DNA from 2 places in the Aurantimonas sp. DM33-3 genome. Region 2 is predicted to be linked to the other one. Evidence: predicted binding sites of a transcription regulator. Region 2 holds the regulator's gene; the other holds the start of a gene.

What was found. The regulator HrcA, encoded in region 2, represses chaperone genes, less so after heat shock. The targets are predictions, from matches to a motif close to GTTAGCACTCNCNNNNNGNGAGTGCTAAC.
Region 1: a site for HrcA is predicted at 17,534-17,562, ahead of groES (co-chaperone GroES). Genes of this name have one in related genera too.

What each region holds. Positions count from the first base shown of each region.
Region 1 is NZ_JACSGS010000015.1:85,682-108,950, forward strand. It holds gene H9Q09_RS17860 (TldD/PmbA family protein) at 1-1,001, opposite strand, end outside; gene H9Q09_RS17865 (monovalent cation:proton antiporter-2 (CPA2) family protein) at 1,121-3,013, shown strand; gene H9Q09_RS17870 (DUF2945 domain-containing protein) at 3,077-3,295, opposite strand; gene H9Q09_RS17875 (DNA topoisomerase IB) at 3,473-4,603, shown strand; gene H9Q09_RS17880 (patatin-like phospholipase family protein) at 4,622-5,494, opposite strand; gene H9Q09_RS17885 (pitrilysin family protein) at 5,500-6,831, opposite strand; gene H9Q09_RS17890 (pitrilysin family protein) at 6,860-8,314, opposite strand; gene rsmD (16S rRNA (guanine(966)-N(2))-methyltransferase RsmD) at 8,423-8,983, opposite strand; gene H9Q09_RS17900 (pseudouridine synthase) at 8,990-10,618, opposite strand; gene H9Q09_RS17905 (nucleoside deaminase) at 10,811-11,293, shown strand; gene H9Q09_RS17910 (hypothetical protein) at 11,351-12,034, opposite strand; gene ileS (isoleucine--tRNA ligase) at 12,216-15,215, opposite strand; gene H9Q09_RS17920 (bifunctional riboflavin kinase/FAD synthetase) at 15,455-16,435, opposite strand; gene H9Q09_RS17925 (TIGR01459 family HAD-type hydrolase) at 16,435-17,325, opposite strand; gene groES (co-chaperone GroES) at 17,625-17,921, shown strand; gene groL (chaperonin GroEL) at 18,005-19,663, shown strand; gene H9Q09_RS17940 (Rrf2 family transcriptional regulator) at 19,797-20,216, shown strand; gene H9Q09_RS17945 (sulfite exporter TauE/SafE family protein) at 20,417-21,187, shown strand; gene H9Q09_RS17950 (CsbD family protein) at 21,283-21,465, shown strand; gene H9Q09_RS17955 ((2Fe-2S)-binding protein) at 21,738-22,196, shown strand; gene H9Q09_RS17960 (xanthine dehydrogenase family protein molybdopterin-binding subunit) at 22,201-23,269, shown strand, end outside.
Region 2 is NZ_JACSGS010000002.1:296,929-302,874, forward strand. It holds gene folD (bifunctional methylenetetrahydrofolate dehydrogenase/methenyltetrahydrofolate cyclohydrolase FolD) at 1-719, shown strand, start outside; gene H9Q09_RS04150 (DUF411 domain-containing protein) at 775-1,233, opposite strand; gene grpE (nucleotide exchange factor GrpE) at 1,313-2,041, opposite strand; gene hrcA (heat-inducible transcriptional repressor HrcA) at 2,163-3,272, opposite strand; gene rph (ribonuclease PH) at 3,511-4,236, shown strand; gene rdgB (RdgB/HAM1 family non-canonical purine NTP pyrophosphatase) at 4,233-4,877, shown strand; gene hemW (radical SAM family heme chaperone HemW) at 4,874-5,946, shown strand, end outside.

The DNA.
Region 1 (23,269 bases), on a different contig from region 2:
CGGCCGTTGCTCTGAAGGCCCAGCTCCGTCGCGGTCGCCGTGTCGAGAAGCCAGTTGCGCAGGATGCCGTTCTCGACCAGCGCCATCGGCGCGCCGCGCACGCCCTCCCCGTCGAAGGGGCGCGAGCCCGGTCGCCGCGGTAAAAGCGGGTTGTCGGTCAGCGTGAAGCTTTCCGGCAGGATCGCTTGCCCCATGCGGTCCTTCAGGAAGCTCGTGCCGCGGGCGATCGCGGCGCCGTTGACCGCGGCCACGATGCTGCCGATCAGCCCCCGCGCGATGCGCGGATCGTAGAGGATCGGCATGCGGCCGGTGGCCGCCGTGCCGGGGTTGAGGCGCCGTACGGTCCGCTCGCCGGCGCGCCGGCCGATGGCCTCGGGGTCGTCGAGATCGGCGTAATGGATGCGGGAATCGAAATCATAGTCCCGCTGCATGCCGACGCCGGTGCCGGCGATGACGCTGATCGAGCGCGAAAAGCCCGAGCGCATGCGATGGCCGGCAAAGCCCGACGAGGTCGCCAGCACGAGGCCTGCCGCCCCCGCCGAGACCGAGGCCCCGCCGGAATTGGTCACGCCGGCAACGCCGCGCGCCGCCTCTTCCATCGCCAGCGCCTCCTCGATCATCGCCGTCGTCGCCAGGTCGGTGTCGTCGTAGAGATCGAGACCGGGATCGTCGCGGCCGTCGGCCAGGCGGTCGGCATCGGCGAGGCGCGCGAAGGGATCTTCCGGCGAAACCTTCGCCATGGCGATCGCCCGCTCGACCAGCGGCTGCGGATCGCTGTGGATGTCGCCCGAGACGGTGGCGACGCGCCGACCGACGAAGACGCGGAGCGACATGTCCTCGCTCTCGGAATTCTCCGTATCCTCGACCGCGCCGAGCCGGACCGAAACCGATCGCCCGAAGGAGCGGACCACCGCCACGTCGCAGGCGTCGGCCCCGGCCTTTCGTGCGGTCTCGATGAGCCGCTCGGCGACCGAAAGGAGCCGCGTGCTGTCGTCGTCCATGAACCTGCCTGCTGGTGTTCGTCACCGAACCATTTATTGTGCGATGCCATAGCCATCAAGGCGTCATTGCACGCGATTGCAGCCGGCCGCGCGTGCAGCAACCGGGAACGGGAGCTTCGGTGGAGCACACAACCTCGATCTTTCTGGAAGTCGTGCTGCTTCTCGGCGGCGGAATCGTCGCAGGCACGCTGTTCCAGCGCATCGGGCTGGGCACGGTTCTGGGCTATCTGTTTGCCGGCATTCTGCTCGGCCCGGTCTTCCGCGTCGTCGCCGATGGCGAGGAAATCCTGCATATCGGCGAACTCGGCGTCGTCTTCCTGCTGTTCATCATCGGACTGGAGCTGAAGGTCGGCCGCTTGTGGGCGATGCGGCGCCAGATCTTCGGCCTCGGCCTTGCCCAGGTGGTGCTGTCCGGCCTGGTGCTGGCGGGCGTCGCCTTCCTGTTCGACTTTACCTGGCAGGCGAGCGTGCTGATCGGCTTCGGCCTCGCTTTGTCCTCCACCGCCTTCGGCCTGCAATTGCTCGACGAGGCCGGCGAGACCAATACCCGCCACGGCCAGTCGGCCTTTTCGATCCTTTTGTTCCAGGATCTGGCGGTGGTGCCGCTTCTCGCCGCGATCCCCTTCCTGGCGCCCGCCTCGGGCGACACGGCGATCGACCCGGTGGAAATCGCCATCTCGATCGGTGCGGTCGCGGCGCTGGTGGTCGGTGGGCGCTATTTGCTCAATCCGCTGTTCCGCCTCATGGCCACCTCCGGCGCCCGCGAGGTCATGCTCGGCGCCGCGCTCTTCGTGGTGCTGGGATCGGCCATGCTGATGGAGGCGGCGGGCTTCTCCATGGCCATGGGCGCCTTCATCGCCGGCGTGCTCCTGGCCGAATCCACCTATCGCCACGAGCTCGAAGCCAATATCGAGCCGTTTCGCGGCCTGCTGCTGGGCCTGTTCTTCATGGGGGTCGGGCTGTCGCTCGACCTCGCCGTCGTCATGCGCGACTGGCTGGCGATCCTCGCCCTGACGCCGGCGCTGATGCTGGCGAAGGCGGCGATCATCTATCTTCTGTCGCGGGCCTTCGGCGAAACCGGCAACACCGCCACCCGCGTCTCCGGCCTGCTCGCCCAAGGCGGTGAGTTCGGCTTCGTGCTGTTCACCGCGGCCTCGGCGGGGCTGCTCATCTCCGAGGCAACGGCTTCGTTCCTCATCGCCATCGTCACCCTGTCGATGATGCTGACGCCGCTGACCACCTGGCTCGGACGCCGGCTCAGCGCCGAGGCGAATGGCGACGAGGAGGTGCTGGACGAGGATTTCGCCGGCGCCGGTGCCTCGGTGCTGATGATCGGCTTCTCGCGCTTCGGGCAGATGACGGCGCAGGTGCTGCTGTCGAGCGGTACCGACGTGACCATCATCGACTCCTCGGCCGAGCGCATCCGCACGGCCGAGGCCTTCGGCTTCCGCATCTATTTCGGCTCCGGGCTGCGCAAGGACGTCCTGGAAGCGGCCGGCATCCGCAAGACGCGGCTGGTCGCCATCTGTACCAACAAGCGCGAAACCACCGATCGGATCGTCGATCTGATCCGCGCCGATTTTCCCAATGTCCGCCTCTATGTCCGCGCCTATGACCGCAGCCACGCTCTGTCGCTGCGCGCCCGGGGCGTCGATTACGAGATCCGCGAGACGGTGGAATCCGCCCTCGCCTTCGGGCGGGCGACGCTCGACGCCCTGGGCATCGAGGACGAGCTGGCCGACCGGATCACCGAGGATGTGCGCCGGCGCGATCTCGCCCGTCTCAAGCTGCAGGAGGCCGAGGGCTTCTATGCCGGCACCGACATGATCACCAACCGCGTCGTGACGCCCGAACCGCTGGTCAAGCCGCGCCCGGCCCTCAAGGACATCGAGCGCTCGCCGAGTGATGACGATGCCGGCGCGAGCCCGGAGGACGGGGCGCCGATCAAGCGCCGCCGCGGCCGCCCCTTCCGCGGGCGCCGTCGCGACTTCGGCAAGATCCAGTCGCGCTGACACGCGACAGGCCGAAGCATCACCCGCCGACCCCGGCCCTGCGAGGCGTCCGGGAGCCGGAGCTCAGTCCGGCTTGGACAGCTCCGATTCCGACTTCAGCACCCGGCTGCCATCCTCCTGCTCGATCATGTAGGCGGGGTTGTCCGCGTCGGCATTGCGGGTGATCTCGCTGCCCTCGATCGTGCGCGTGACCTTTTCGGTGAAGGTGTCGCTGACCTTGCCGGTGCCGGTCCCGCCCCCCCAGTTCCATTCGACCCATTCGCCCTTGCGGTACTTCGCCATCGCTCGCCTCCTGTTGATTGGATAGGCGCGAAGCGATTTCGCGGCGGATGCGTTCCCGCAGGGCTTTGCGTACAGACCGGCCAAATCGCCGCAGACCGGGCGCGGAACCGGAGCCCGAAGGCCGCCGTTTGCAGACTCGTCCCGGCCCTTGCGGCCTTCCATCCATCGGCCCCGTCCATGAACCCTCGCCTTGCCTTTCACGCCGAACAATTCGGCCTCGCCCTCACCGATCCGCACCGGTTCGAGGTCGAGCGCCGCAAATGCGGCAAGGGGTTCAAGATCTGCTTTTCCAACGGCGAGCCCATCGCCGACAAGCGCCTGCGCAAGCGGGTGAAGGCGCTCGCCATTCCCCCGGCCTGGACCGAGGTGAAGATCTGCATGGACGAGAGCGGCCACATCCAGGCAATCGGTCGCGACGAGAAGGGCCGGCTGCAATATCGCTATCACAACGAATGGGTGAATGTGCGCGACGCGGTGAAGACCGAGCGGCTGCTGCGCTTCGGCCATGCCCTGCCCCGGCTGCGCCGCCGCGTCGAGAAGGACATGCGTCGCCGCAAGCTCGACCGCCTGACCACCTCGGCGATCGCCACCCGGCTGATCGACCTGACCGCCATGCGGCCCGGCCATGAGAAATATGCCAGCGATGGCGGGCGCGGCGTCGCCTCCCTGCGCAAGGACAATCTGCGCATCCTCAAGAAGGCGGCGGTGCTGAAGTTCGTCGCCAAGTCCAACAAGCCGCAGCGCATCGAGATCGTCGACCGGCCGATGGTCAAGTCGCTGAAGCGGGTCCGCAAGGGCAAGGGCAAGCGCCTGTTCCGCTTCCCCGATGCCCGCAAGGAGCAGCGCGAGCTGACCGCGAACCTTCTCAACGACTATCTGCACGAGGCCGCCGACGCGCCGGTCTCGGCCAAGGACTTCCGCACCTTCCACGGCTCGGCCGAGGCGCTGCGCTATCTGGTCGAGGATGCCGAGGACAAGGTGAACAGCAAGTCGAAGCGCAAGCGCGCCGTCGCCGCGGCCATGCGATCAGTGTCACAGGTGCTGCGCAACACGCCGGCCGTTGCCCGCGCGTCCTATGTCCACCCGCAGATCGTCGCCGCCTTCGAGGCCGGCGAATTGTCGCCCGACCTCCTGAAGGGTCGCTGCCGCGAGGGACTCACCCGCGTCGAGACCGGGCTGATGCGCTTCCTCGAACAGGCGGCCCGCAAGCCGGTCACGGCCGGGCAGGACGAGACCATGAGCGAGGCGGCGGAAACGCCGCCGCAAACCGGTCGGCTGGACGAGCGGATCCTCGAAGCCGCCGAATAGGCGGGCCGGCGGTTTGGCCTATCCGGCCTTGACCGACGTGATCCCGTGTTGACGCCGACCGCTGTTCCTGGACGAGAGCAGCGCGTCGAGCGACCGCTTGGTCTCTTCCTTCACCGGGCTGGTCTCGTCGAGGATCTGCTTGGTGCGCAGGAAGTCGAGGACGCCGTAATGCGAGACCGGCGGGCAGATCAGGAGGTCCGGCGGGTGCATGTGGACCTTGGTGTCGATGATTGACTGCATCATCAATTGCGACGCCCCGAACAGCGCCTCCAGCGGCGTCGGCATGATGTCCGGCCCGCCCTTCGGTCCGCCATTGACGTCGACGGCGATGACCTTGTCGACCTTGCCCTGCAGCCGGTCGAAGGGCAGCGGGTTGAAGATGCCGCCATCGATCAGGATCCGCCCGTCGCGGCGCACCGGCCGGAACACCGCCGGCAGGGCGGCCGTCGCGGCCAGCGCGCTGAACAGTTCGCCGGAATCGATCTCGCATTCCAGCTTGCCGTAGAAATCGGTGGCCATCACCCCGAGCGGAATCTTCAGCTCGCTGAAATGCAGCGGCAGATCGAGCGGCAGGAAGGCCCGCACGACGCGCTCGGCATTGAGCTGGCCGAGACGCAGTCCGCCATCGGCAAGGAATTCCTGGAAGCTGCCCGGACGGGTGCGCCAGAGCCGGCCGAAGACGAGGCTCTTGCCGGCAAAGCAGTCGAGGACGAAGTCGCGGACGTCGCGGCCGCTCATGCCCGAGGCGCGGCCGGCGCCCATGATGGCGCCGATCGACGAACCGACGATGCGATCCGGCACGAGCCCGAGTTCGTCGAAGGCTTCGAGCACGTGGATATGGGCGAGCCCGCGCGCGCCGCCGCCGCCGAGGGCGAGCCCGAGCGTCGTCACCGCCGTCAGGCTCCCGCGGGACCGACGGTGATGATCGTCGGCGGAGCCGACAGCAGCGCCTCGGCCTGCGCCTTGACGTCGTCGAGGGTGACCGCGTCGATCAGGTCCTGGCGCTTGTCGATATAGTCGATGCCGAGATCGTCGAGCTGGATGCCGAGCAGCGTCGAGGCGATCGCCGCCGAGGAATCCAGATTGCGGATGGCATAGGCGCCCTTCACATAGGCTTTCGCTTTCGCCAGTTCCTCGGCCGTCGGGCCGTTTTCGGCGAGATCGGCCAGCTGCTCGCGGATGATCGCGATGCTTTCCTCGGCCTTTTCCGCCCGCGTCGCGGTGCGGATGCCGAGCAGCGCCGCATGGTCGTAGCTGGCCAGGAACGAGCCGGCGCCATAGGCAAGGCCGCGCTTCTCGCGGATTTCCTCGTAGAGCCGCGACGTGAAGGAGCCGCCGCCCAGGATGTGGTTCATCAGATAGGCGGCGAAGAACTCGTCATCGTCGCGCATCACGCCCGGCAGGGCCATCTGGATCGTGGTCTGCGGCACCGCCAGGTCGACGGCCTCGGTCTTGCCGAGGACCGGCTGGATATCGGCCACGGGCTTCAGCTCGGGCGTTTCGGGCAGCGCGCCGAAGACTTCGTCGAGCCGCTTGCCGAGTTCGTCCGGCGTGATGTCGCCGACGACGCCGACGTAGAGATTGTCGCGCGCGAAGATGCGCTTTCTGAATGCCTCGAGGTCGGCGGCGCCGACGGTTGCCAGCGTCTCCAGCGTGCCCTTGGTCGGCCGCGCATAGGGATGATCGGCGAAGACCGTGCGCGAGAACGCCTTGCCGGCGAGCTCGCCGGGGTCGTTCTGCTCGGCGAGGATCCCGGCCATGATCTGGCCGCGGATCCGCGCCACCGGCTCCTCGTCGAAGCGCGGATCGTTGATCGATGCCTTCAGAAGCGCGAAGGCGTCGTCATTGACCTCGGTGATGGTCCGGAAGCTGCCCGAGAAATTGTCGAGGCTGGCGTCATAGCTCAGCGACACGCCGAGATCGTCGAGCCGCGCCTGGAATTCCTGGCTGTCGATGTCGCCGGCCCCCTCGTCGAGCAGACCGGACATCAGGTTCGCGGTGCCTTCCTTGCCGGGCTCGTCCTGGGTCGAGCCGCCGCCCTTGAAGGCGAATTTCATCGCGATCAGCGGATTGGTGTGATCCTCGACGAGCAGCGCCTTGATGCCACCGGGACTGGTGACCGTCTGGATATCGACGGCCTCGGCGGTGCCGACCGATGCGAAGGACAGGCTGAACGACAGGGCCAGGGCGGCGATCGTGCCACCGAGCGCGGGGACGAATGACTTCAACGGGGGATTCCTTCTGCGAAGGGGAAGATCAGGAGCGCGTGTCGGCATCCGGCTGGGCCTCGGGTCTGAGATAGCCGGTGACCGAGCGCTGCGGCCGCAGATATTTGCGGGCGACGGCGTTGACGTCCTCGACGGTCACCGCCTCGATGCGCTCGGGCCATGCCTCCACATCCTCGATGGTGCGGCCGGTGGCCAGGGCCGCGGCGTAGCGGCGGGCCATGGAGGTCTGGCTGTCGCGCAGATAGATCATATTCTTGCGCACCCGGTTCTTGGCCCGGTCCAGTTCCGCCTCGGTGACGCCGTCTTCGGTCAGCGTCGCGATTTCCTCGTCGAGCGCCGCCTCGACGGCATCGAGGGAGGCGCCGTCGCGCGGCGTTCCATAGACCACGAACTGGGCCTCTTTGAGCGCCGTGCCGCCGTAATAGGTGCCGGTGGCGGCCGCCAGCGCCCGGTCGACGACCAGTCCGCGATAGAGGCGGCTGGTGGTGCCGCCGCCCAGAATGTCCGCCAGAATGTCCAGCGCCTCGGCCTCGCCGTTCTCGTCCGTCGTTTCCGACGGCACCAGATAGGCGGTCTGCAGCGACGGCTGTGTGACGCGCGGATCGGTCAGCGTGACGGTGCGCTCAGCCAGCGGCTCCGGCTCGACCGGACGGACCCGGTCGCCCGGATCGGCGCGCCGCTCGACCTTGCCGTAGGTCTCGGCGACGAGATCGCGGACTTCGGCGACGTCGACGTCACCGGCGATCAGCAAGGTCGCGTTGTTCGGCGTGTAGTATTTGTTGTAGAAGGCGATCGCGTCGTCGCGCGTCAGGCCTTCCATCTCCTGCCGCCAGCCGATGACCGGCGTGCCGTAGGGGCTGTTCTGGAACAGCGCCGCCTGCACGGCTTCCGAGAGCTGCGAGCCCGGATCGTTGTCGATCCGCATGCGGCGCTCTTCCAGGATGACGTCGCGTTCCGGCAGGACCGCCTCCTCGGAGAGAACGAGGTTCTCCATCCGGTCGGCTTCCATCTCCATCACCATTGCCAGCGCGTCGGCCGGCACCTGCTGGTAGTAGCCGGTATAGTCGGAGGTAGTGAAGGCGTTTTCCTGGCCGCCGATATCGGCGACGCGGCGCGAGTACTCGCCAGTGGGATGATTCTTGGTGCCCTTGAACATGAGGTGTTCGAGGAAATGCGCGATGCCGCTCTTGCCGGGCGCCTCGTCCGCCGAGCCGACATGGTAATAGACCATCTGGGTGACGATCGGTGCCCGATTGTCGGGCAGCACCACGACCTGCAGGCCGTTGTCGAGGGTGAAGGTGGTGAGATCCGGCCCGTTCTCGCGCGCCGCGGTCTCGGGCGTCGTCGGCGCCGTGTCGGACGGGCCGGTCACCTCGGCCTGCGCCGGGGCCGGCTCTGTCTGGGCACCGGCCGACAAGGTCAGGGGCAGCACGAAAGCGACGGCGAGCGTCGGCAGGCCGATGGGGCGGAAGTGATGCGTCATCGTTCGGTCTGATCCTCGTTGTTGCACCCTGTTGCAAGCCTCGCGACTATGCCGGATGCCGAGAATCCTTGCCAATTAAGGTTTGTTTAGGTCGCCGTGAGGATGGCGTCAGCGACCCGGGGCGACAAGAAAGCGCAGCACCGTCTCGCCCATGGCGCGTTCGTCGGTCTGCTCGAACCCGCCCGGCACCTCGAACGGCGCGGACAAGGCTTCCTCGACGATCACCAGCGCCCCCGGCTTCAGCCAGCCGCCATCGCGCGCCGAGACGAGCGCCGCCGTGCCGAGACCGCGCCCATAGGGCGGATCGGCGACGACGCAGTCAAATGGCTCCATTGTTCCCACGATGCCGAGGCTGGTGGCGTCGCGCCGGAAGATCTTGGACCGCCCCTGCAGGCCGAAGGCCTCGATGTTCTCGCGGATGAGACCGCGGCCCTCGACGCCTTCCTCGACGAACAGGCAGAAGCGGGCGCCGCGCGACAGCGCCTCGATGCCGAGCGCACCGGTGCCGGAGAACAGGTCCAGCACCCGGGCCCCGTCGAGCTGGAAGCCGGGCCGGTGCGTCAGGATATTGAACAAGGTCTCGCGGTTGCGGTCCGTGGTCGGCCGGATCGTATCGGTCTTCGGGACGGCCAGCCGCCGCCCCTTCAGGTCACCCCCGACGATGCGCATGCCGGATCAGCCCTTGCGCGGCGGACGCGGCGGGCGCCCCGGACGCTGCGGCGCGTCGCCGCCGGAGCGCGGCGGACGACCGGCGGGCTTGCCAGCCCCACCACGCGGCGCCGACGGCCCGGACGGCCGTTCGCCGCGGGACGGGCCCCGGTCGGTCCGGCCGGCCTGCGAGCCCAGCGCCTTCTTGGTGCCCTGCGGCCGTGCGCCCGGCGCCATCCAGACATTGGCACTGCGCTTGGGCGCATCGATCGGACGCTTGGGCGGGCTTGCCGCGTCGTCGCGGCCGCCGGCGGCCTCGCGGTCGCCATAGGGCTTCTTCGGGCCCTCGAAGCGCTTGCCCGGACGCTCGCCGAACGGCTTGCGGTCGCCGCGCTCGGGCCGTCCGGCACGGGTATCGAGCCGGCCCAGCGCATCCTCTCGCTTGGCCTCGCGGACCCGCTTCTTGTTCGGCGCGGTCTCGCTGGCGGAAATCCACTCGTCGGACTTCTTCGGCCGCTCCGTGCGCTCGGCCTCGACCGGGCGGTTGGAGAAGGGCTTGGCCACCGGCGCGTCGAAATCGGCGCCCGATTCCTCGATCAGCCGCTCGCCGAGCTGGTCGCGCAGCATGCGGCCCTTGATCTCCTGCACCGAGCCTTCCTTCAGGTCGCCCAGCTGGAACGGGCCGAAGGACAGGCGGATCAGCCGGTTCACCTCGAGGCCGAGATGCGCCAGCACCTTCTTGACCTCGCGGTTCTTGCCCTCGCGCAGGCCGAGCGTCAGCCAGACATTGGAGCCCTGCTCGCGGTCCATCGTCGCCTCGATGGCGCCGTAGAAGACCCCGTCGATGGCGATGCCCTGGCGCAGCTCGTCAAGACGCGCCTGGGTGATCGCGCCATGGGCGCGCACGCGGTAGCGCCGCAGCCAGCCGGTCGCCGGCAGCTCCAGGATTCGGGCGAGCCCGCCGTCATTGGTCAGGAGCAGCAGCCCCTCGGTGTTGATGTCGAGGCGTCCGACGGTGAGCACCCGCGGCATGTCGCCGGGCAGGCGGTCGAAGATCGTCGGCCGGCCTTCCGGGTCGCGGTTGGTGGTCACCGTGCCGGCGGCCTTGTGGAACAGCCAGAGCCGTGTCCGCTCGATGGCCGGCAGCGGCGCATTGTCGATCTCGATCCGGTCGGAGGCCGTGACGACGACGGCCGGCGTGTCGAGGACCTTGCCGTTCAGCTTGACGCGGCCGTCGGCGATCATGCCTTCGGCGTCGCGGCGCGAGGCAATGCCCGCGCGCGCCAGGCGCTTGGCGATCCGCATCTCGCCAACGGCGGACTCGGTCTCGGCGCGGGGCGCACGGTCGTCGCGCGGCGCCCGCTTCGGCCGGTCGTCACGCACCGGGCGGCGCTCGCCGCCGGACCGCTCCGTGCGATCGCCTTTCGGCGCGTCATGCTGCAGCCGTCCGAAGCTGCGGGGCTTGGCCCCCTCGCCCTTGTCGTCGCGCGCGCCGCCATGGGAGAACATGCCTCGGCTCTTCGGCGTGAATGGCTTGCCGCCCTCGCGCGGCTTCGGCCGGTCACCGCGCTCGCGGTCCCCGCCACCTGCGCCCCGTTTGCCACCGGGTCCGCGTCCGCGACCTTTTCCGTCGTCGCCGTTCGTCGTATCGCTCATGCAACTGCCTCTCATGCGGCGGCTATCTGCTCGGACCGGCGCTCGCGCCGGCTCACCACCGTCGAGATGGTGAAAGGATCGGCGGAGCGGTTCGCCCCTGAGGAGCTGGAACGCTTGCGCCGACCCGCGAATGGATTAGCAGGTGGCTCTACAGCATCGCCCGTCAAAGGGGAACGGGATTCGGACCGCGCCATGAGGCCGGATCGACAGACCAAGGAGCCGCCTCTGCCCCGCCCGACCTTCATGGACATCGCCCTCGAGGAAGCCCGGCTGGCCGCGGCGCGGAACGAAACGCCCGTCGGGGCGGTCATCGTGCGCGGCGACGAGGTCATCGCCCGCGGCGGCAACGAGACCCGCCAGCGCAACGATCCCACCGCCCATGCCGAGATCGTCGCGATCCGCTCGGCGGGTGCCCGGCTCGGCTCCGAACGCCTGCCGGACTGCGATCTTTATGTGACGCTGGAGCCCTGCGCCATGTGTGCGGCGGCGATCTCGTTTGCGCGCATCCGGCGGCTCTATTACGGCGCGGCCGATCCGAAGGGCGGCGGCGTCGATGCCGGGCCGCGCTTCTTCAGCCAGCCCACCTGCCACCATGCGCCCGAGGTCTATTCCGACATCGCGGCCCGCGAGAGCGCGGAGCTTCTGCGCGGTTTCTTCCGGGCGCGGCGGCCCTGACCGCCTCCGCCAACCGGCGACATCCCATGCGCGTGTCTTAAGGGCGAACGGGCGTGATCAGAACGGCAGGAGGTCGCGGATTTTCGAGCCTAGGCCCTCGCCGCTGCCGCGCAGGCGCCGTTCCTTGACGCTCTCGTCGACGCCCGGATCGCCGACCGGGGCGGTGGCCGCGGGCTGGCGATAGGCGACCGGCGGCTCGCTCAGATATTTGCGCTGGGCCGGGCTGCCCTGTGCGCGCTCCTTGAGGCGGGCACGCACGAGTTCGCCGCGGCTGCGCAGCTGCTGCGGCGTTAACAAGGGCGCGTCGTCGTTGTTCTTGCCGAAGTCGAAGCCGTCGCTGCTGGTGCGATCGAGATAGGCCTGCGTCACGCCTTCCTTGCGGGCGGTCGCGACATCCGCCGGCATCGGCCCGTCGCCCTGATAGGCGGCGGCCTGCAGGCGGGCGCTGCGCTGTTCGGGTGATTCCGGCCAGTTCGGATCACCGGTCGTGTTGCGCGCCGTCTGCGGCGCCGGCAGAACACCGGTGTTCTCGGGCTTCACCAGCTCGGGGCGCGGCGCATAGGCGATCTCGGCGCTCTTGTTGTCGCCGCCGAGGCTGACGACGTTGTTGAGATCGTCGAACAGCGTCTCGCCCTGCGACTTGCCGGTGCCGTAGGTCGGTCCCAGACAGCCGGTCAGCGCCAGGCTGGCCGCTCCGATAGCCGTAGCGCGAAGCGCATTGCGGACTGTCTTCGATGTCATCCGGTACGGCCCCCTAGCCGATCATTTCCGCCCCCCATACCGGCATGCGGCCGGTCGGGCAGACCCTGCGCATGTCACGGAAATCTGGCGAATTCCGGGCGCAGTTCTAGGCTGCTGCAATGGGTTCTGCAAGCGTGCGGCCACCGTCGGGGCCGCCGCACGCTGTGATTGACCGCCGCGTTCAGGCCGCCGTCAGCCGCCGCGCGGCCTTCAGCTCGTGCAGCGCCGCCGCATCGCGCGCCGACACGTCCGGGAAGGCCGGGTCGGAGCCGACATCGCCGGTGATCTTCCACGAGCGGGCGCATTTGGTGCCCTCCGCCTTGCGGAAGACAACGGCGACGCCCGGCGTGTCGGCCAGGCGGAAGGCATCCGCCGGGGCCGGCTCGGCCGAGATGACGAGACCCGAGGTGATGGCGATCTCGGCGAAGTCGACCGAGGCCGCCTCTGCCCGCAATTCGGCGTCCTCGACATGGACCACCGGCGAGGCTTCGAGCGACGAGCCGATCACCTTCTCGCGGCGCTTTTCCTCCAGCGCGCCCATGACGACGCGGCGCACCCGGCGCAGCTTCTGCCAGCGGGCAGCAAGCTCGCCGTCACGCCAGGCCGGATCAACGTCGCGGAAGCTCTCCAGATGCACGGACTTGGCCTCCGGATAACGCGACAGCCATGCCTCTTCCATGGTGAAGGGCAGCATCGGCGCCATCCAGGTCACCAGGTGGTCGAACAGGATGCGGACCACCTGCAACGACGCCTTGCGGCGCGTCGAGGACAGCGGATCGCAATAGAGCGCGTCCTTGCGGATGTCGAAATAGAAGGCCGACAGTTCCACCACGACGAAATCGAGCAGCGTCCGGCTGATCCGCTTGAAGTCGAAGGAATCGTAGCCCTTGCGCACGATCTCGTCGATCTCGGCCAGCCGGTTGAGCATCAGCCGCTCCAGCTCCGGCATCTCGGCCAGCGGCACCGTCTCGCCCTCGTCGTGGGAGAGCGTGCCCAGCATCCAGCGCAGCGTGTTGCGCAGCTTGCGGTAGCTGTCGATGTTGGTCTGCAGGATCGTCTTGCCGAGTCTCATATCCTCCGAATAGTCGGAGCTGACCACCCAGAGCCGCAGGATGTCGGCGCCGGACTGCTTGATGACATCCTGCGGGGTGACGACGTTGCCGAGCGACTTCGACATCTTGCGCCCCTCCTCATCCATGACGAAGCCATGGGTGAGGACGGCGTCATAGGGCGCCCGGCCGCGGGTGCCGCAGGATTCCAGCAGCGAGGAATGGAACCAGCCGCGATGCTGGTCCGAGCCTTCCAGATAAAGGTCGGCCGGCCATTTCAGGTCGGGCCGCTTCTCCAGGCAGAAGGCGTGGGTGGAGCCGGAATCGAACCACACGTCGAGGATGTCGCGGACCATGGTCCATTTGTCGGCATCGTGCTCGTTGCCGAGGAAGCGCTCCTTGGCCCCGTCGGCGAACCAGGCGTCGGCGCCCTCGGCCGCGAAGGCTTCGAGGATGCGGGCGTTGACCGCCTCGTCCTTGAGCACCTCGCCATTCTCGTCGGCGAAGACGCAGATCGGCACACCCCAGGCGCGCTGGCGTGACAGCACCCAGTCCGGCCGGTCGGCGATCATGCCGCGCAGCCGGTTCTGGCCCGACGCCGGCACGAAGCGCGTCGCGTCGATGGCGCCGAGCGCGCGGTTGCGTAGCGTGTCCTCGGTGCCGGCGTTTGCCGACTGGCCGTCGAGGCCGTAGCCGCCGAGGTCCTGGTCCATATGGACGAACCATTGCGGCGTGTTGCGGAAGATCACCGGCTTCTTGGACCGCCAGCTATGCGGATAGGAGTGCTTCAGCCGGCCGCGGGCGATCAGGTTGCCCTGCTCGATCAGCGCGGCGATGACCCGCTTGTTGGCGTCGCCCTTCTTGCCCTTGTCGTCGATGACCCGCGCGGCTCCGCCGTCCGCGTCCGGGCCGAAGCCCGGCGCGTCCTTGGTGTAGAAGCCGTCGTCGTCAACGGTGAAGGGGATGGTCGTGTCGATGCCGCGCTTTTCGAGATCGCGGCGCGCATCCATCCAGGCGTCGAAATCCTCGCGGCCGTGCCCCGGCGCGGTGTGGACGAAGCCGGTACCGGCATCGTCGGTGACGTGGTCGCCCTCGAGCAGCGGCACGGCGAAGTCGTAGCCGCCGCCGACACCCTTCAGCGGATGATCGCAGACGAGGCCCGCGAGATCGCCGGCCGGAACGTCCGCAACGCGGCGATAGCCGTCCTCCGGCACCCGCGCCTTCGACAGAACGTCGGCAGCCAGCGCGTCGGCCAGCACCAGCCGGTCACCGGCCTTCGCCCAGCGCGGGTTCTCGGCGTCTTCGCGGGCGGTCACCTCGTAGAGGCCGTAGGCGATGCGCGGTGAATAGGCGATCGCCCGGTTGCCCGGGATCGTCCAGGGGGTGGTCGTCCAGATGACCACGGCCGCACCGGCAAGCGCCTCGCTGCCGCGCACCGGGAACTTGGTCCAGATCGTATCGGACTCATGGTCGTGATACTCGACCTCGGCCTCGGCCAGCGCGGTCTTTTCCACCACCGACCACATGATCGGCTTGGAGCCGCGATAGAGCTGGCCGGACATGGCGAATTTCAGGAGTTCGCCGGCGATCACCGACTCCGCCCCGTAGGCCATGGTCAGATACGGGTCCTTGAAGTCGCCCTCGACGCCGAGGCGGCGGAACTCCTCGGTCTGCACGCCCACCCAATGGGCGGCGAAGTCGCGGCATTCCTTGCGGAACTCGTTGACCGGCACCTCGTCCTTGTTCTTGCCCTTGGCCCGGTACTGCTCCTCGATCTTCCACTCGATCGGCAGGCCGTGGCAGTCCCAGCCCGGCACGTAATTGGCGTCGTAGCCGCGCATCTGGAACGAGCGGGTGATGACGTCCTTCAGCACCTTGTTCAGGGCGTGGCCGATATGGAGGTTGCCGTTGGCGTAGGGCGGCCCGTCATGCAGCACGTATTTCGGCCGGCCGGCCGATTCCCGGCGCAGGGTGCCGTAGAGGTCCATCGCGTCCCACTTGCCGATCCATTCGGGCTCGGCCTTGGGCAGGCCGGCGCGCATGGGAAACGGCGTTTCGGGCAGGAACAGCGTCTTGGCGTAGTCGATCCCGGTGGCGGAACCGGCCGCAGTGTCGTTCTTGGTGTCGCTCATGAATTCAGCCATGTCGTCTGCCGCGGTCGTGACGGCGGCGCGAGAAAAGGAGGCGTGGTGGCGCAAATGGCCGGCAACCCGGACCTTCTCCGGCTTGGCCGGTCAGAAGGCCGGGCGACTAATTCGGCCCGGACGGAGTATTGCGCGTGGATCCAACATGGCGTGGCTTTAGCAACTCCGAGCCCGGATGGAAAGAACGCCCCGCTGCAGGGCTGGCGTCGCCGCTCGCAGGTGAAGGCTCAGAACGCCATGCGGCGGTCGAGGTCACCGAACGGCGCGACGGCGGCGAGCATCGCCCGGGCTTCGTCCGCGTCGCGATCCATCTGGGCAATCAGCGCCTCGGCGTCGTCGAACCGCGCCTCGCCGCGCAGGAAACCGAACAGCGACACCGAAACGGTCTCGCCATAGAGATCGCCGGAAAAGTCGAACAGGAAGGTCTCGAACAGCGCCGCGCCATTGTCGAAGGTCGGACGGCGGCCGAAGCTCGCCACGCCGTCATGCAGTGTGCCGTCGGCACGGCGCAGGCGCACCGCGTAGATGCCGTGCTTCAACAGGCTGTCCGGCTCGATCACCATGTTGGCGGTGGGATAGCCGAGCGTGCGGCCGAGCCTGGCACCGCCAACCACCTCGCCGGCAATCGTCCAGCGGTAGCCGAGCAGCCCCGCGGCCTCGGCGACGGCGCCCTCCCCGAGGCAGTCGCGGATCCGGCTCGACGACACCGTCTCGCCGCCCTCGTCGACGAAGGCCGGCACAAGGGTGGCGCCGAAGCCATGCACCCGGCCGGCCTCGGCCAGCGTCTCGGGCGTGCCGCCACGCTTGGCGCCATAATGGAAGTCGAAGCCGGCGACCACGTGATGGGCGCCCATCGCCTCCACCAGCACGGTCTCGACGAAGGCTTCCGGCGCGAGACCGGCAAACTCCCGGGTGAACCCCTGTTCGACCACCGCGTCGAAACCGAGCATCTCCAGGAGGCGCGCCTTCATCGGCGCCGGCGTCAGCCGCGCCACCGGCTGGTCGGGCCGGAACACCGACCGCGGATGCGGCTCGAAGGTCAGGCAGACGAGCGGCCGCCCCGCGGCCGCCGCGATGGTCCGGGCCTGTTCCAGGACGGCCTGATGGCCGCGATGCACGCCGTCGAAATTGCCCACCGCCACGACGGCGCCGCGCAGAGCCGCCGGCACGTCCGCGACCGAGCCGAGACGCGCGATCGCGTCTGGCATCATGTCAGGGCAGCCATGAAGTAGCGCGCCGTCAGGCCGCGTTCCGACAGGACGGCGGCGACGGTCTGCGTCGCCGAATCCGCCGACGCCAGTTCCTCGCCATGGATGCCGTCGGTGATCAGCAGCGCGTCGGCGCCGAAATCGTTGGCGCCCTTCACGTCGGTCATCAGCCCGTCGCCGATCGCCAGCACCCGCGACGAGGACCCGAGATCGAGGACGCGCGACGCGACGTCGTAGATCGGCCGGTGCGGCTTGCCGGCGAGGCGCACCGTGCCGCCGATCAGGCCGTAGTCGCGCGCCAGCGCCCCGGAACACGGGATCAGCCGTTCGCCGCGATGCACGACGATGTCCGGATTGGCGCAGATCATCGGCAGGTCGAGCGCGTGGAGCCGGGCCAGCATGTCGGCATAATCCGCCGGCGTCTCGACCTCGTCATTGTAGAGGCCGGTGACGATCACGGCCCTCGCGTCGGCCTCACCGACCAGATCGACGTCGATGCCGGCGAAGAGGTCGTAGTCGCGCTCCGGCCCGATGTGGAAGACCGGTCCCGCGACATCGGCGATCAGGGCGCGCGTGGCGTCGCCGGAGGTGACGATGGCGTCATAGGCGTCGTGGGAGAAATCCATCGTGCCAAGCTGCGCGACCACCCCGGCCGACGGGCGCGGCGAGTTGGTCAGGAGCACCACCTTGACGCCTGCCGCACGCGCCGCCGTCAGCGCCGCCTCGGCGGCCGGATGCTTGACGACGCCGTTGTGGACGACGCCCCAGACGTCGCAGAAGATCGCGTCGTAGTCGCCGGCGATCTCGGCCAGCGCGGCGATCGGCCGGACGTCCTGCGGCGGTCGGACGGTATCCGCCCCGCGGCCGGTGTCGGAGAGAGAAGTTTCCATCGGTGTCCACGCTGCCATTGCCTGTCCCGTGCCGATAGAGGCGGCCTGCCGACCGGTCAAGGCGAAGCGCTGTCGCAAGCGCCCGCACCTGCCGCGTCAACACCGCCCAGGGATGCCGGACCGATCCGGCCGGCGATTAACGAAACTTCGATGACGCGATGCGCCGACCGCTTGACACCGCGCCGGCTGCGACACTATCTCCATCGTCGTTAGCACTCGCCCCAGGTGAGTGCCAGTTGTTCACGCCGGATGCCGAAAAGCGGGTCCGGCCATATCCGTCAACGAAGGGTTCAACGAACATGGCAGCTGTGAATTTCCGTCCTCTGCACGACCGCGTCGTGGTCCGTCGGGTGGAATCCGAAGCCAAGACGGCTGGCGGCATCATCATTCCGGACACCGCCAAGGAGAAGCCGCAGGAAGGCGAGATCGTCGCCGTCGGTTCCGGTGCTCGTGACGATTCGGGCAAGGTCGTGCCGCTGGACGTGAAGGCGGGCGATCGCGTCCTCTTCGGCAAGTGGTCGGGCACCGAGGTCAAGCTGAACGGCGAAGACTTCCTGATCATGAAGGAATCCGACATCATGGGCGTCGTCGCCTGATCAGGCGCCTGCGATTTCCGTAATTCCACGAAACTTCGAAACGGCGCGGCCTGATCAGATGGCGCGCCCGGGAGAATACGAACATGGCAGCTAAAGAAGTAAAGTTCGGCCGCGACGCACGTGAGCGCATGCTGCGTGGCGTCGACATTCTTGCCGACGCGGTCAAGGTGACCCTCGGCCCGAAGGGTCGTAACGTCGTCATCGACAAGTCCTTCGGCGCCCCGCGCATCACCAAGGACGGTGTCTCGGTCGCCAAGGAGATCGAGCTCGAGGACAAGTTCGAGAACATGGGCGCCCAGATGGTGCGCGAAGTGGCCTCGAAGACCAACGACAAGGCCGGTGACGGCACGACCACTGCGACGGTTCTCGCCCAGGCGATCGTCCGCGAGGGTGCCAAGGCCGTTGCCGCCGGCATGAACCCGATGGACGTCAAGCGCGGCATCGACGCGGCCGTCCTGAAGGTCGTCGAGGCGCTCGGCGTTGCCGCCCGCTCGATCGACACCTCGGACGAAGTCGCCCAGGTCGGCACCATCTCCGCCAATGGCGAGAAGGAAATCGGCGAGATGATCGCCTCGGCCATGCAGAAGGTCGGCAACGAGGGTGTCATCACCGTCGAGGAAGCCAAGACCGCCGAGACAGAGCTCGAAGTCGTCGAAGGCATGCAGTTCGACCGCGGCTACCTGTCGCCGTACTTCGTGACCAACCCGGAGAAGATGGTCGCCGAGCTCGAGGATTGCTACATCCTCCTGCACGAGAAGAAGCTCTCCAACCTCCAGGCGCTGCTGCCGGTCCTCGAGTCCGTCGTGCAGTCCTCCAAGCCGCTCCTCATCATCGCCGAGGACGTCGAGGGCGAGGCCCTGGCCACGCTGGTCGTCAACAAGCTGCGTGGCGGCCTGAAGATCGCGGCCGTCAAGGCGCCGGGCTTCGGCGATCGCCGCAAGGCCATGCTCGAGGACATCGCCGTCCTGACCGGCGGTACGGTCATCTCCGAGGACGTCGGCATCAAGCTCGAGAACGTCACCCTCGACATGCTCGGCCGTGCCAAGAAGGTCTCGATCACCAAGGAAAACACCACCATCGTCGATGGTGCCGGTGAGAAGACCCAGATCGAAGCCCGCGTCGGCCAGATCAAGGGTCAGATCGAGGAGACCACCTCGGACTACGACCGCGAGAAGCTGCAGGAGCGTCTCGCCAAGCTCGCAGGCGGCGTCGCCGTCATCCGCGTCGGCGGTGCGACGGAAGTCGAAGTCAAGGAGAAGAAGGACCGCGTCGACGACGCCCTCAACGCGACCCGTGCGGCCGTCGAAGAAGGTATCGTGGCCGGTGGTGGCGTCGCGCTGCTGCGCGCTTCCAACGCCGTCACCATCAAGGGCATCAATGCCGACCAGGACGCCGGCATCGCCATCGTCCGCAAGGCGCTTCAGGCTCCGATCCGTCAGATCGTCCAGAACGCCGGTGCGGAAGGCTCGATCATCGTGGGCAAGATCCTCGAGAACGAGTCCCTGTCCTTCGGCTACAACGCCGCGACGGGCGAGTATGGCGACATGATCCAGATGGGCATCGTCGATCCGGTCAAGGTTGTTCGCTCGGCTCTCCAGGACGCGGCATCGGTCGCCGGCCTGCTGGTTACCACCGAAGCCATGATCTCGGAGGCTCCGAAGAAGGAGTCGGCCGGCGGCGGCGGCGGCGGCATGCCCGGCGGCATGGGCGGCATGGGTGGCATGGGCGGTATGGACTTCTAAGAAGTCCGAACCGGCCGGACATTCATCCGGACTATCGAGGGGCTCGGCATCGCCGGGCCCCTTTTTCATGCGCCCTGCCCGCCGCGGGCAGCACCGGCTTGCCCGGCCGCGCCCGCCTTGCGATAGACAAGCCATGATCTCGCAGCGCGCCCGCTACGCCATCCGCTCCTTGAGGAACCTCGCGCCGCGGGCCGCGCCCGTATCGGCCGCCGTCATCGCCGCCGAAGAGCAGATTCCGCGCAAGTTCCTCGAAGCAATCCTGGCCGAGCTGAAACAGGCCGGCCTCCTCGTCAGCCTGCGGGGCGCGCGTGGCGGCTACCGCTTGGCGCGGCCCGGCGACGAGATCAGCTTCGCCGATGTCCTGCGCGTCGTGGACGGTCCGCTGGCGCTCGCCCCTTGCGCGTCCCGCACCGCCTATCGCCGCTGCGAGGATTGCCGCGACGTGGAGACCTGCGAGACCCGCACCGCGCTTCTGGCGGTGCGCGACGCCACCGCCGCCATTCTCGAAGCCCGGCATTTCGGCGAAGGGGACCGGACCGATGATCCTGCCTAGGCCGGGATGCGCCCCATCCGCCCCGGCGTCCGCCCAGGCATATGCGGTCGCACCGCTCGCGGCGTCGAAGATGAGCGATCTCATGGGTCGGCGAAATACGCACAGGATGTGCGCGCGGCAGCCCCTCCGCCGAACTTCTATTCCTATCCAGGAGATAGGAATAAGATAGCCTGATCCGGTCTCCAACGACCGGGTCTTCCATGAGCGACTTTTTCCTGTTCCTTGCCGTCGGCTTCCTCGCCCAGCTCGTCGATGGCGCGCTCGGCATGGCCTACGGCATCGTCTCCTCCACCGTGCTCCTGTCCTTCGGCGTCGCGCCCGCCGCGGCCTCGGCCTCGGTCCACACGGCCGAACTCTTCACCACCGCCGCGTCGGGCACCGCGCATCTCGCCAACCGCAATGTCGACTGGAAGCTGTTCTGGCGCCTCGTGCCTCTCGGCATTCTCGGCGGCGTTCTCGGCACCTACGTCCTGACCAGCATCTCCGGCAGCATCCTGCGCCCCTATGTCGGCGCCTATCTGGCGGTGATCGGCGTCTATCTTCTCGTCCGCTCGTTCCGGAAAATCCCCAGCAAGCCGGTCTCGCCTGCGACCTCCATGCCGCTGGCCGCCTGCGGCGGCTTCCTCGACGCGGTCGGCGGCGGCGGCTGGGGACCGATCGTGACCTCCGGCCTGCTCGGCGCCGGCGGCCAGCCGCGCTACGTCATCGGCACGGTCAACACGGCCGAGTTCCTCGTCACCCTCTCGGTCTCGCTGACCTTCGTCTTCGCGCTCGTCACCGGACATTGGGAGGAGGCCGGTGATCTGACGACCCACGGCCTCGCCATTCTCGGCCTGATCGTCGGCGGCGTCGCGGCGGCGCCCTTCGCCGGCGTGATCGTGCGCCGGATCCCCGAGACGGCCCTGTTGCGCATCGTCGGTCTTCTCGTCTGCGGCCTGGCCATCACGCAGATCGTCGGCCTCATACGCTGAACCCGCCGCAGTTTTCCCGGAACAACCGCACCCGAAAGCCGTTTGGATATCGAAGCTTGGCAGACACTGCCGGCAACGAAGCAAAGGAATGTCCAATGGTCGACAAGAACGAAGTCAAGGGTGCCGCCACCGAAGCCGGTGGCAAGCTCAAGCAGGCTGCCGGCGACCTGACCGGCAACGAGCGCCTGAAGGGCGAGGGTGCGGCCGACGAAGTCGAAGGCAAGACCCAGAAGAATTACGGCAAGGTCAAGGACGCGGTCAACGACCAGACCAGCTGATCGCGCCACGAGCCGAAGACGTATCGAGAGGCCGCCCCATGGGGCGGCCTTTTTCATTTACGGATTCCCGCCGCGCACCACGCCGTCACAGCCCGACTCGACGCACTGTGTGCGCCGCAGCAATTCCCAACCCTCCTCCCCTCTCGACGACGGTGCGGACACCCGATTGTGGTTGCCGTTTCCCGTTGTTCGGCTATTTTGGAATCAATCCAAATCATGACGGAGCCGCACAGCGGCACCTGCCTGACCGGCCGCCCTGAAGGAGGCTTCCCTTGATCAGTTTCACACTCAACGGCGAACAGAAGACGTTCGACGGCGATCCCGACACGCCCCTGCTCTGGGTCATCCGTGACGCCGAGCGCCTGACCGGCACCAAATATGGCTGCGGCATCGCCCAGTGCGGCGCCTGCACCGTGCATCTCGACGGCATGACCCGGCGCTCCTGCATCACGCCGATCTCCACCGTCGACGGCTCCAGCGTCACCACCATCGAGGGTGTCGAGGGCGCGGAAGCGGAGGCCGTGCAGGCCGCCTGGACCGCGATCGACGTGCCGCAATGCGGCTATTGCCAGTCCGGCCAGATCATGTCGGCCGTCTCGCTGCTGCAGTTCAATCCGACGCCGAGCGACGAGGACATCGACAACGCCATGGCCGGCAACATCTGCCGCTGTGCCACCTATCAACGCATACGCCAGGCGATCCACGACGCCTCCGACACGCTGGAGGGCTGATCCCATGGGTATCCAGACCATCAACCCGACCCGCCGCAACTTCCTGATCGGCACCGGTCTCGTCATCGGCGTGGCGCTGGCCTCGCGGGCGAAGGCCGCCGCTGCCCTGATCCAGGGTGCGCCGGCCGGCCCCGCCGGCCCGGCCAGCGAATTCAACGCCTTCGTGCGCATCGCCCCGGACAGCACGGTCATGGTCCTGTCGAAGCATATCGAGTTCGGCCAGGGGCCCTATACGGGCCTGACCACGCTGGTCGCCGAGGAACTCGACGCCGACTGGAGCCAGATGCGCGCCGCCGCGGCGCCCGCGGACGAGACCTACAAGAACCTCGCCTTCGGCCTGCAGGGCACCGGCGGGTCGACGTCGATTGCCAATTCCTACGAGCAGATGCGCAAGGCCGGCGCCACGGCACGAGCCATGCTGGTCGCCGCGGCGGCCGAGGAATGGGGCGTGCCGGCCGAGGAGATCACCGTCTCCAAGGGTCGCATCGCCCATGCGGCCTCCGGCAAGGAATCCGGCTTCGGCGAACTCGCCGACAAGGCCGCCACCATGGATGCGCCGTCCGATCCGGTCCTCAAGGACCCGAAGGACTTCGTCCTGATCGGCACCGACCGGCCGAAGCTCGACACGCCGGAAAAGACCAACGGCAAGGCGGTCTTCACCCTCGACGTCCTCGCCGACAACATGATGATCGCCATGGTCGCGCATCCGGCCCATTTCGGCGCCACTGTGCAGAGCTTCGACGATACGGCGGCCCGCCAGATCCCCGGCGTCGTCGACATCCAGCAGATCCCGCAGGGCATCGCGGTCTATGCCGAGAACACCTACGCCGCCCTGAAGGCGCGCGATGCGCTGAAGATCGTCTGGGACCTGACCACCGCCGAGTCGCGCTCCAGCGAGGAGATCTACGAGGATTACCGCGCGCTGTTCTCCGGCGAAGGGCTCGAGGCTGCCAATGAGGGCGACGTCGACGGCGCGTCCTCGGCGAACGGCATTACCACGATGCACTCCGACCTCGTCTTCCCCTTCCTCGCCCATGCCCCGATGGAGCCGCTCGACGCGGTGCTGATCAAGC
Region 2 (5,946 bases):
AGCATGTGCTCGACGCCGACACGTCCGAAGCGGCGCTGCTCAAGCTGATCGCCGAGCTCAACGCCGATCCCGACATCCACGGCATTCTCGTCCAGTTGCCGCTGCCGCAGCAGATCGACGAGGGCAAGGTGATCCAGGCAATCGACGCCGACAAGGACGTCGACGGCTTCCACCTCGTCAATGTCGGGCGACTGTCCACCGGCGCGATCGACGAGGCCTTCGTACCCTGCACCCCGGCCGGTTCGATGATCCTGATCCGTGACGTCCTCGGCGACGATCTGTCGGGCCTCAACGCCGTGATCGTCGGCCGCTCCAACATCGTCGGCAAGCCGATGGCGCAGCTTCTTCTGGCCGCCAACGCCACCGTGACCATCGCCCATTCGCGCACCAAGGACCTGCCCGCCCTCTGCCGGAACGCGGATATCCTGGTCGCGGCGGTCGGCCGGCCGGAGATGATCGGCGCGGACTATGTGAAGGAGGGTGCCGTGGTGATCGATGTCGGCATCAACCGGATCGACGCGCCCGAGAAGGGCAACAATCCGGACGGCTCGGTGAAGACCCGGCTGGTGGGCGATGTGGCGTTCGCGGCCGCCTCGCAGAAGGCCGCGGCGATCACGCCGGTGCCGGGCGGCGTCGGGCCGATGACCATCGCCATGCTGATGGCCAACACGCTGGTCGCGGCCTGCCGCGCCGCCGGTCGCACGCCGCCTCGCTTCTGAGCCGGGCCAATCCGATCAGGCGCGACGCCCTATCCTGCCCCAAATTGGGGGCCCGTCAGCGGGCGCCGACAGCCTGATAGACAGACGGACCGCCTTCGCCACCGAAGCCGTAGACGTCGTAGCGGGCGTCCGGATCGTCGCCCATGCCGGGCGAGCCCATCGGCATGCCCGGTGCCGACAGGCCGGCCAGGGCGGGACGCTCGGCGAGGAGCCGGTCGATCGCATCCATCGGCACATGGCCCTCGATGACATAGCCGTCGATCCTGGCTGTGTGGCACCCTTCCATCGCCGCCGGCACCTTCGCCGCACGCTTGATCGGGGTCAGTTCATCGATGTTCGTGACGGTGACGTCGAAGCCATGCGCGCGGGCAATGTCCGTCCAGGCCTCGCAGCAGCCGCAGGTCGGCGACTTCCAGACCGACATGTGCCGGTCGGCGTGATCGGCCTTCACTGCCAGCGTGCCGAGCACGAGCAGTCCGGCCGAAACCGCGAACGGGAGGATGGTCTTCGTCATAAGTCGCCTGTCCTTGCCTGACATCCGTATCGCGAGTTGGTCCCGCGATACGGAAAAGCGTCGGCGGGCTTTGTGGCGATCAGATGGTGTCGCCGGCATCCTGCGGGGCGACGTCCGCCTCGGCCTTGGCGGCAGAGGCCTTCGGCCCGCCCTTGGAGACGCCGACCATGGCCGGGCGCAGCACGCGCTCGCCAATGGCGTAGCCTGCCTGCACGACCTGCAGGACGGTGCCGTTCGGCACTTCGGTGTTGGGAATCTCGAACATCGCCTGATGGAAGTTCGGGTCGAAGCGCTGGCCTTCCGGGTCGAGCTTCTTGACGCCGTGCTTCTCCAGCGTGCTGAGCAGCGACCGCTCGGTCACCTCGACGCCGTCGATGAGACCCGCCAGACCACCCTCGCCATCGGCCTTGGCTTCGGCCGGCACGGCTTCCAGCGCGCGGCGCAGATTGTCGGCGACCGACAGGATCTCGCGGGCAAAGCCGGTCACCGCATAGGTGCGCGCGTCCTTGACCTCGCGCTCGGTCCGCCGGCGCAGGTTTTCCATGTCGGCGGCCAGCCGCAGCAGGCGATCCTTGACGTCGGCGTTCTCGGCTTCCAGCGCGGCGATGCGTTCGGCATCGGCGCTGGCGGCCGCATCGGCGTCGGCAAAGCCGCTGGCGGCATCCGCATAGCCGCTGCCTTCGGCATTGGCATTGGCCGCCGCGCGCCGCGCCTCGGCCTCGCTCGCCGGGTCGGCGCGATCGCGGGCGGCCGGGTCAGCCGCCCGGTTGCGGGCTTCGTCGTGTTCGCGCTTGCCGGTATCGCTCATGCGTCATCACCTCGTGTCGGGGCCTGGCTGCGCAAGTCCGGCGGTGGGGGTCCCCACGCGAACCGCGCAGCGCGGCGGAAAATCGTTGTCGCGCCGCATATCGAATTGACGGGACGGAAAATCAAGCCTCGCGGGCAGCCGCGCCGGAGGTCAGAAGCCGCGATACGATGCGCGCGGTATAGTCCACCATCGGCACGATCCGCTTGTAGTTGAGCCGGGTCGGACCGATCACGCCCACCGCGCCGATGACGCTCTCGCCGCCGCCCTGATAGGGGGCGACCACCAGCGAGGATCCGGACAGCGAAAACAGCTTGTTCTCCGACCCGATGAAGATCCGCACGCCATTGCCCTTCTCGGCAAGGCCCAGAAGCTCGATAATGCCGCTCTTGGTCTCCAGGTCGTCGAAGAGCAGGCGCAGCCGCTCGATGTCCTCGGAGGCGGTGACGTTCTCCAGAAGATTTGCGCGACCGCGCACGATCAGCCGCGCCGGCTGGTCGGCCGAGGCGCCGGACCAGACCGCGAGCCCCTTTTCGACGAGCTGGCGCGACAGGAGATCGAGGGCGCTGGACGTGTCGTCCTTCAGCCGAGCGATCTCCTCGCTCGCCTCGCCCAGCGTGCGGCCGACGATATGGGCGTTGAGGAAGTTTCCGGCCTCGACGAGCTGCGAGGCGGTGACGCCGGCCGGCAGGTCGAGAATGCGGTTCTCCACCTCGCCATTGGCGCCGACCAGCACCGCCAGAGCGCGCGTCGGCTCCAGCCGGATGAACTCGATATGCTTGAGGCGCAGATCGGCCTTCGACGTCAGCACGATGCCGGCGCCGCGCGACAGGCCGGACAGAAGCTGGCTCGCCTCGGTCAGAAGCGATTCGAACGGGCGGCCGTCGCCCGACACCCGCACCTTTTCCTCGATTTCCTCGCGCTCGGAGGAGCCGAGATCGCCAACTTCCAGAAAGGCGTCGACGAAGAAGCGCAGCCCCAGTTCGGTCGGCATGCGTCCGGCGCTGACATGCGGCGCATAGATCAGGCCGAGCGCTTCCAGATCGCTCATCACGTTGCGGATCGAGGCCGGCGACAGCGCGTTGGTCAAAAGCCGCGATAGCATGCGCGAGCCCACCGGCTCGCCGATGTCGAGATAGCTTTCGACGATCAGCCGGAAGATCTCCCGCGAGCGCTCGTCCAGCGGCAGTGCTCCGGAAGCCAAATCGCTGACAGGCAAACGGAATTCAGTCATGGCGTCGCATCGTTTCCCGCATGACCGGACTATAGGGAATGCTTGGGCCCTCGCCAAGCCGTCCGGCCGCGATCGCCCTCCGCGCGGGCGCCGTTCCGGGCGATCTTCCGCCATCGCGCGGCGCCCCGCCATGACGGCGACGCGAAAATCTTTGATCCGCCGGGTCATCGTCGATACAAGCCCGGCGCAACCCGAAGCATCTATTCCCTTCTCCAGGACCGATTGTCAGGACCTCATCATGCGGCCATCCAAACGCGCCTTCGACGAATTGCGGCCCGTCAGCCTCGAGCGGAACTACTCGCGGCATGCCGAAGGCTCGTGCCTGGTCCGGTTCGGCGACACCCATGTCCTGTGCACGGCGAGCCTTGAAGAGCGCGTGCCGGGCTGGCTGAAGAATTCCGGCAAGGGCTGGGTGACGGCCGAATACGGGATGCTGCCGCGCGCCACGGGCGACCGGATGCGCCGCGAGGCGGCGTCCGGCAAGCAGTCGGGCCGTACCCAGGAAATCCAGCGCCTCGTCGGCCGCAGCCTGCGCGCCGTCGTCGACCTGCAGGCGCTGGGCGAGCGCCAGATCACCGTGGATTGCGACGTCATCCAGGCCGATGGCGGCACCCGCACGGCGGCGATCACCGGCGGCTACGTCGCACTGGCCGACTGCCTCGCCTGGATGGGCCAGCGCGCCATGGTCGATCCGGCCAAGGTGCTGAAGGACCACGTCGCAGCGATCTCCTGCGGCATCTACAAGGGCGAGCCGGTACTCGATCTCGACTACCCGGAGGATTCCACCGCCGAGACCGACGCCAATTTCGTCATGACCGGCTCCGGCGGCATCGTCGAGATCCAGGGCACCGCCGAGGGCACGCCGTTCTCGCAGGACGAGTTCCTCAAGCTCCTCGATCTCGCCCGCAAGGGGATCAACGATCTCGTCGGCATGCAGCGCCAGGCCATCGAGGCCGCGCAATGAAACGTCTCGATCCGAAGGACGGCCCCCTTCTCGTCGCCAGCCACAATATCGGAAAGATCTGGGAAATCCGCGAGCTGATGGAGCCCTTCGGCTTCGAGGTGACCTCGGCGAAGGACAAGGGCCTCGAGGATCCCGAAGAGACCGGCACGACCTTCGAGGCCAATGCCGAGCTCAAGGCGCTGGCCGCCATGCGCGCCACCGGCCTCGTGTCGCTGTCGGACGATTCCGGCATCGCCATCGACGCGCTGAACGGCGATCCCGGCATCTATTCGGCGCGCTGGGGCGGCCCGGATCGCGATTTCGCCATGGCGATGCGCAATGTCGAGGAAAAGCTGCAGGCGGCCGGCGCCACGACGCCGGAGCAGCGCCGGGCGAAATTCGTCGCGGTACTGTGCCTTGCGGATCCGGCCGGCGGCACGCATCTCTTCCGGGGCGAGGTCGAGGGGACCATCGTCTGGCCGCCCCGCGGCGAGCTCGGCTTCGGCTACGATCCGATCTTCCTGCCCGACGGCAGCGACCGGACCTTCGGCGAGATGATGTCGGCGGAAAAACACGCCTGGAAGCCCGGCCAGCCGACCGCCATGTCGCACCGGGCGCGGGCCTTCCAGAAATTCGCGCGCGACGCACTCGGAGTCGAATGACGATCCATTCCCGCCCAGGCCGTGACGTTCTCGCCTTCGAGCCGCAATCGCGCGCGCCGGGGTTCGGCGTCTATGTGCATTGGCCGTTCTGCGCGGCCAAATGCCCGTATTGCGACTTCAACAGCCATGTCCGCCACAAGCCGGTGGACCAGGAGCGCTATGCGGCGGCCTTCGAGCGGGAACTGGCCGAGATGGCCCGCCGCTCGGCGGGCGAGACGGTCACCTCGGTCTTCCTCGGCGGTGGTACGCCGTCGCTGATGGAGCCGGCGACGGTCGGCCGGATCCTCGATGCCGTGGCCGCCCACTGGACGATCGCCGACGGCGCCGAGATCACGCTGGAGGCCAATCCGTCGAGCGTCGAGGCGGAGCGGTTCCGCGGCTATCGCGAGGCCGGGGTCAACCGGGTGTCGCTCGGCGTGCAGGCGCTGAACGACCGCGACCTTCGGCTTCTCGGCCGGCTGCACAGCGTCGACCAGGCGCTGCACGCCATCGGTCTTGCCCGCGAAATCTTCCCGCGCCTGTCCTTCGACCTGATCTATGCCCGGCCCGACCAGACCGTCGCCGCCTGGGAGAGCGAGTTGAACCAGGCGATAGACCTGGCTGCCGATCATCTGTCGCTCTACCAGCTGACAATCGAGGAGGGCACGCCCTTCTATGCGCTGCACAAGGCGGGCAAGCTGATCGTGCCGGATGGCGACCTGTCGGCCGATCTCTACGAATCCACCCAGCGGATCACCGCCGAACGCGGCCTGCCGGCCTACGAGATCTCCAACCACGCCGTGCCCGGCGCCGAATCCCGCCACAACCTGACCTACTGGCGCTACGGGCTCTATGCCGGCGTCGGCCCGGGCGCCCATGGCCGGCTGATGGGCCCGGGCGGCCGCCACGCCATTTCCAACGAACCATTGCCGGAAACCTGGCTGAAGATGGTCGAATCCTGGGACAGCGGGGCGGTGGTTGATGAATTGCTGAGCCCGACCGAGCAGGCGGACGAATTGCTGCTGATGGGCCTGCGCCTGACCGAGGGCATCGACCTGAAGCGCTGGCGCAAGCTGACCGGCCGCGATCT